2 regions of the Acidovorax sp. GW821-FHT10A04 genome follow, and region 1 is predicted to be linked to the other one. Evidence: predicted binding sites of a transcription regulator. Region 1 holds the regulator's gene; the other holds the start of a gene.

Region 1 (3,187 bases):
CCGTCGCCGGCTCACCGGCGGAAAGCCGGCTGGAGGTGCACCACCTCGAAAAGTCCTACGGCAGCCGCAAGGTCGTCAAGGATGTGTCGCTGGTCGTGCAAAAGGGCGAGGTCGTGGGGCTCCTGGGCCCCAATGGCGCGGGCAAGACCACCTCGTTCTACATGATCGTGGGCCTGGTGCGCAGCGATGCCGGCGACATCCGCATCGATGGCCACTCGGTGGCCCACATGCCCATCCACCGGCGCTCGCGCCTGGGCCTGTCCTACCTGCCGCAGGAAGCCTCGATCTTCCGCAAGCTCACGGTCGAAGAAAACGTGCGTGCCGTGCTCGAACTGCAGCGTGGCGAGGATGGCCAGCCGCTGCCGCGCGCGGCCATCGAGGAGCGCCTCACGGCCCTGCTCACGGAGTTGCGCGTGGAGCATCTGCGCGCCTCGCCTGCGCTGGCCCTGTCCGGCGGTGAGCGCCGCCGCGTGGAGATCGCCCGCGCGCTGGCCACGCAGCCACGCTTCATCCTGCTGGACGAACCGTTTGCCGGCATCGACCCCATCGCGGTGATCGAGATCCAGCGCATCATCGGTTTTCTCAAGGCACGTGGCATCGGCGTGCTCATCACCGACCACAACGTGCGCGAGACGCTGGGCATCTGCGACCACGCCTTCATCATCAGCGACGGCCACGTGCTGGCCCAGGGAACCCCGTCCGAAATCGTCGACAACGCCGAAGTGCGCCGGGTGTACCTGGGTGAACACTTCCGCATGTAGCAGACCGATGGACCGCACGTTCGCCATGCACCTGCCTTCGCGGCAGCCCACCGGGGCTGTGCGATGAAGCCCGGCCTGTCCCTGCGCGTATCGCAGCACCTGGCGCTCACGCCCCAGCTGCAGCAGTCCATCCGCTTGCTGCAGCTGTCCACGCTGGAGCTGGGCCAGGAGGTCGAGCAGATGCTCGACGAAAACCCCTTTCTCGAGCGCAATGCCGACGAGGCGCCGCGCGAAGAATTCGGCGTGGACACGGCCGATGCGCCCGTGCAGCCGGACGACTACAGCGCTGACGACGCGGTCTATTCCAACGCACCGGGTTCCAGCACGCCGAGCGAGTCGGTCCCCGATGCACCCCAGAGTGACGCGGAACTGGGCAGCAGCGCCAGCGACGAGCCTGACTGGAGCGGCGATGGCACCGTGGACGTGTCCCCCAACGATGCCGAGTGGGGTGGCGATGCGCCGGCCCGCAACCGCAACGATGCCGAGGGCGACGAGGCCGACGCCACCGAGCTGGCCCGCACCCACGAATCGCTAACCGCCTTCCTGCACCGCCAGGCCCTGTCGCTGCGTCTTTCCGAGGTGGACCGCGCGGCGCTGCGCTTCCTGATCGAATCGCTCAACGACGATGGCTACCTCGAGGAGCCGCTGGAAGAGCTGGCCATCGCCCTGGCCGGCCCGGACGACCTGGAGCAGATCGAGGAGCTGGTGCACCGCTTCACCGTGGCGCTGCGCCTGCTGCAGAGCCTGGAGCCCGTGGGCGTGGGTGCACGTGGCCTCGGTGAATGCCTCACGCTGCAGCTCACGGCCCTGGCGGCCGACGAAGACAGCGATGCCGACCCCGACACCGTGCAGACCGCGCTGCGCGTGTGCCAGCAGCCGCTGGAGATGCTGGCGCGCCGCGACATCCGCCGCCTCACGCAACTGTGCGGCGACGGCGAGGAGCGCACGCGCGCCGCCATGGCCCTGATCGCGCGGCTGGAGCCGCGCCCGGGACGCAAGTTCGTCGATGTGGAGCGCAACATCATCGTGCCCGACGTCATCGTGCGCAAGGCTGGGCGCGCCAATGGCCGCGACGGTCAGCACAACTTCATCGTGGCGCTGAACCCCGACGTGATGCCGCGCCTGCGCGTGCACGACATCTATGCCGGCGCCCTGCGTGGCCACAAGGGCGGCGAGGGCCACCAGGCCATGCAGCAGCGGCTGCAGGAGGCGCGCTGGTTCATCAAGAACATCCAGCAGCGCTTCGACACCATCCTGCGCGTCTCGCGCGCCATCGTCGAGCGGCAAAAGAGCTTCTTCACCCATGGCGAACTGGCCATGCGCCCGCTGGTGCTGCGCGACATCGCCGACGAGCTGGGCCTGCACGAGTCCACCATCAGCCGCGTGACCACGGCCAAGTACATGGCCACGCCCATCGGCACCTACGAGCTCAAGTACTTCTTCGGTTCGGGCCTGGGCACCGAGACCGGCGGCAATGCATCGAGCACGGCCGTGCGTGCCCTCATCAAGCAGTTCGTCGCGGCCGAAAGCCCGGCCAAGCCGCTGTCGGACAGCCAGATCGCCGAGATGCTCAAGGAGCAGGGCATCGAGTGCGCGCGCCGCACCGTGGCCAAGTACCGCGAGGCGCTCAAGATCGCGCCGGCCAACCTGCGCAAGGCGCTCTGATCAGGTCCCATGGCGGAAAGCCCGGCTGGAGATGCTGACGGCATTGCCGTCCGGGTCCTTGGCGTTGGCGAACGCATAGCCGTTGGCCTGGTGCGTGGGGCCGAAGGCCAGGTCCTGCGCCAGCGCATGGGCCTTGAAGGCTTCCACGTCAGGCACATGAAAGCACAGCTTCACCCCCGCCTGGCCCAGCTTCACGCTCTTGGCCGCCTGGTGGATGAGGATGCTGGCGCCACCCTGGGGGGCATTCAGTTCGATCAATCCTTCCACCACCTCGCCCGTGGTTTCCAGGCCGAAATGCGTGCGGTAGAAGGCCGCAGTGCGCTGCATGTCGCGTGCGTAGAGCATCACGGTGCCGAGGATGGGCGGCACGGAAGAAGAGGCCGCCACCATCAGGGCGCTTTCGTGGCCGGTGCGCGACGCAGCGAGCGCAGCAGCTCCAGCGCCTGGGCCGTAGGCTCCTGCGGAGCGCCGTTGACAAGCACCGTGAAGGTCACGCGCAGCTCGTTCATGCCCAGCACGCCCTGGGTCAGGTGCTTGTAGCCGTCCGGCTCGGGGGCGCGGTCGGTGGCCGAGAAGTAGTAGCCCACCTTGCCCGCGGCACCCAGGTCTTTGAGGGGCAGGTCGCTCTCGACGGCCTTGGGCTGGGCCCGGGTGGCACCGGCCTGGACCAGCCCCCGCAACTCGTCGGCGGTGGGGGGCCTGGGCGCGCTGCCCACAGGCCAGATGGGCGTGATGAGCATCTGCAAGGCCTTGGCATCAGG
Region 2 (3,187 bases), on a different contig from region 1:
CGTGTCAACCTGTTCCACGCGGTTATCGCCAAGCACGGTATGGGTCGTCATGCCGGAGCCGAAACCGATGATGCCAACCTTTTTTGGTGCGTCGTGCAAGGACAATGGCACCCCCCCCAGCAGCACCATCGTTGGTTCGTCTGGCGTGGGAGGCCGGTCAGTCATCTGGACGGCTGCATCTGTCTTGCCATTGGTGGAAATGGATGCGGCGCCGCTTTGGGACAAAAGCACTGCCACGCTGGCTGTCTTCCCATCTCTGTAATAGGGGACCTGGTCACCTTTATTAATGCTTGCCTTCCCGTGCCGATACACCCCGGACGCAACGGTCATGGGATCAAAGGGGACCCGAATAGCTACCACCAGTGCACAAGCGGCTACCATCGCCGCCATGGCGAATTGAAGCTTGGAGCGATTGCCATCGGCATGCAAGCGCAGCAGGTAAAGGCCAATGGCGATATCCACGAGCGCAGCCACGCACAAGGCCAGTTTCAGGCCAAGATTGGGTATCAGCAAATGGATGGCGAGAAATACGCCGACGATGGATCCAAGTGTGTTCCAGGCATAGACGCGGCCAATGGCGCGTTCTCCAAATCCTTCTTTCAACAGTGCCACGGTGAACAGAGGCAAAGTCGTGCCAGCGAAAAAGGCTGCGGGCAGCATGATGGCCATGGAAACGGCTGCAGTGCCGAAGTTGAAAAGGGCGTACCCGCCATCGGTCTTTGACAATGCGCCCATCAGCCAGCCGACCCATGAAAATGCATTGGCATACACGAGCAAAGACGCAAGTGCTGCGGCGCCCATGAACACCTGCATCCATCCCACCAATCGCAATGGAGCATCCGTGCTGTCGGCTCGGTGCCGCACCCACAAACCGCCGAGCGCAATCCCCGCGATGAACGAGGCCAGCATGAGCTCGAACGCGTGCATGGTGCTGCCGACAGCCATGCTGAGCATCCGGATCCAGATGATTTCGTAAGCAAACGAGGCAGCCCCCGAAAGAGCGGTGCCCAGGAGGACCAAGCGCAGCAATGGGTTGCTGGCAACGCGCTGATCCAACTCGGAGACGGTAGAAGTTGCTGGAGCGGGTTCTGGCGCTCGGGCCAGCCACCAGGCCATACCGGCGACGGCAAGATTCAAGACGCCGGCTGCGGTCATGGCACCGGGCAGGCCGGCGAAGGGGATGAGTACGAAAACGGAAACCAGGGCGCCTGCGGCCGCGCCAATACTGTTGGTGAAATAGAGTCCACCCAGCATGTGACCTTGGCTGCTCGGAAAGCGCCGGATCAGACCTCCGCTCATCAAGGGAAAGGTCATGCCCAGCAAAATGGTCTGCGGCAGTATCAACAAGGCTGCCACAGCCCACCGTGCAAGGTTGATCGCCCAAGGCTCGCCAAGCGCCGGAATCAAGGTGTCGTAGCTGAAGGCGCTGACCCGCGTAAAAAGCCAGTGAAATGTAAGACCCAATAGCCCGATGACGCCCTCGATCACGGCGTATCCGCGTATCAGGTTGCGCCAGTGTTGCCCCGCAGATGCGATCCAGGCCGCCCCTGCAGCCATCCCCCCCATGAAGATGGCCAGCACCAAAGCTTGCGCATAGGCTGCATGTCCCAGAAAGAGCCCCAGATAGTGTGACCAAATGGACTGATAAATGAGACCTGCGAAACCAGACAGGACAAAAATGGCGAACAAGCAGAGTCGAGAATTACGGTGCGTGGGACTCATCAAGGGGGCTCCGGGGGGAAACAAGACGGAAATGTGCCACTATTACAAGCAAAAACCCCGCCTGCAGAAGCAATGAATGCCATTGCTGATCGTGATGATGGCAGTGGGATCGAGGCCGATGTAAGGCGGGAATGCTATTTGCTTGTGCATCAGCATGTTACGAGGCACGCAAATGATAAAACACCGGCGTTCAAAGGGCTTTACCCTGATAGAACTCATGATCGTGGTGGCGATCATCGGCATATTGGCTGCAGTTGCATTGCCGGCCTATCAGGTTTTCACGACCCGGGCACGGGTGACTGAGGGATTGTCGATTGCTGACACTGCCAAGCACGAAATCAGCGCCGGAGCTGCCGCTTCGCCCGACCTGGCAAGTGCCATTGCGACCTGGAACTCCCAAGCCAACAACAAGGGCGCGACAAGCAAGTATGTCACTAGCGTGCTGGCGACTGCGGCACCAGGGGCTTCCACGGATGGGGAAATCACGATTACCTTCAATGGCACTGCCGGCCCGATCAATGGGCGTACCCTGGTGCTGACTCCTTGGATACGAAGCGCGGCTGCTGCCACGGCTCTGGGTTCTTCCTATGCCGCCAACGTGACGGGCGCGATCGACTGGAGTTGCCAATCCGAAAGCAGTGCCATCTCAACGGCTCGTGCCATGGTGGGTACTTTGGGATCGTTGCCCGCCAAATTTGCTCCGCCCGACTGCCGCTGAAAAAGGATTCATTTCACGGCTTGTGGTGTCCGTCGCAAGCTATCCTTTTTGGAGACGCGGCGTTCGATACATGAGGGTCGGTTGATTCTGCAGTGCTTTCTACGGCCAGCTTCCTGACTTTCCCCCCTGCTTTCCCACCACCCGGACCCCCTCCACCACCATCCCCCGGTCCACCGCCTTGCACATGTCGTAAATGGTCAGCAAGGCAACCTGCACCGCCGTCAGCGCTTCCATCTCGACGCCTGTCGGCCCCACGGTTTCCACCGTGGCCGTGCAGGTTATCCCCGTCGCCCCCGGGTGCTGGACGCCAGCCACTTCAAACTCCACCGCCACCCTTGTCAGCGCCAGTGGATGGCACAGTGGAATCAGATCACTCGTCTTCTTCGCGGCCTGGATGCCGGCAATCCGTGCGATGCCCAGCACGTCGCCTTTCTTCGCGGTGCCGGCCTCGATGATGGCCAGCGTGGCTGGCTGCATCTCGATGCGGCCGGTGGCGATGGCGACGCGGTGGGTCGCGGGTTTGGCGCCCACGTCCACCATGTGGGCCTGGCCCTGGGCGTCGAAATGGGTAAGGGTTGGCGGGGTGGTGGGGTCGGGCTTGGACATGGGAAGCTGGTTGCTGGGGCGGCTATGGCGGGGGGGGGCTGGCAATTTCTTGGTAACCAGTTGAATCGCCGGGGAAACACTGGAGTGTCAGGGCATCATACGGTCCATGCGGAAAATCCCAAGCAGGGCGGCTCTCCCCGA

Evidence for each region. Region 1 encodes sigma-54, which starts transcription at its own class of promoters, with help from an activator protein. Its sites were predicted from a motif close to TGGCANGNAANCTGCTTT; they were not measured.
Region 2: the regulator sigma-54 is predicted to act here: its motif matches at 1,850-1,867, upstream of AC07PF_RS05420 (pilin).

The regions. Positions count from the first base shown of each region.
Region 1 is NZ_JBWKNZ010000008.1:32,114-35,300, forward strand. Features, by position in the region: gene lptB (LPS export ABC transporter ATP-binding protein) at 1-761, shown strand, start outside; gene AC07PF_RS17605 (RNA polymerase factor sigma-54) at 825-2,426, shown strand; gene AC07PF_RS17610 (VOC family protein) at 2,427-2,816, opposite strand; gene AC07PF_RS17615 (hypothetical protein) at 2,816-3,187, opposite strand, start outside.
Region 2 is NZ_JBWKNZ010000002.1:215,509-218,695, reverse strand. Features, by position in the region: gene AC07PF_RS05425 (fused MFS/spermidine synthase) at 1-1,722, opposite strand, end outside; gene AC07PF_RS05420 (pilin) at 1,877-2,440, shown strand; gene moaC (cyclic pyranopterin monophosphate synthase MoaC) at 2,540-3,046, opposite strand; gene AC07PF_RS05410 (M48 family metalloprotease) at 3,153-3,187, shown strand, end outside.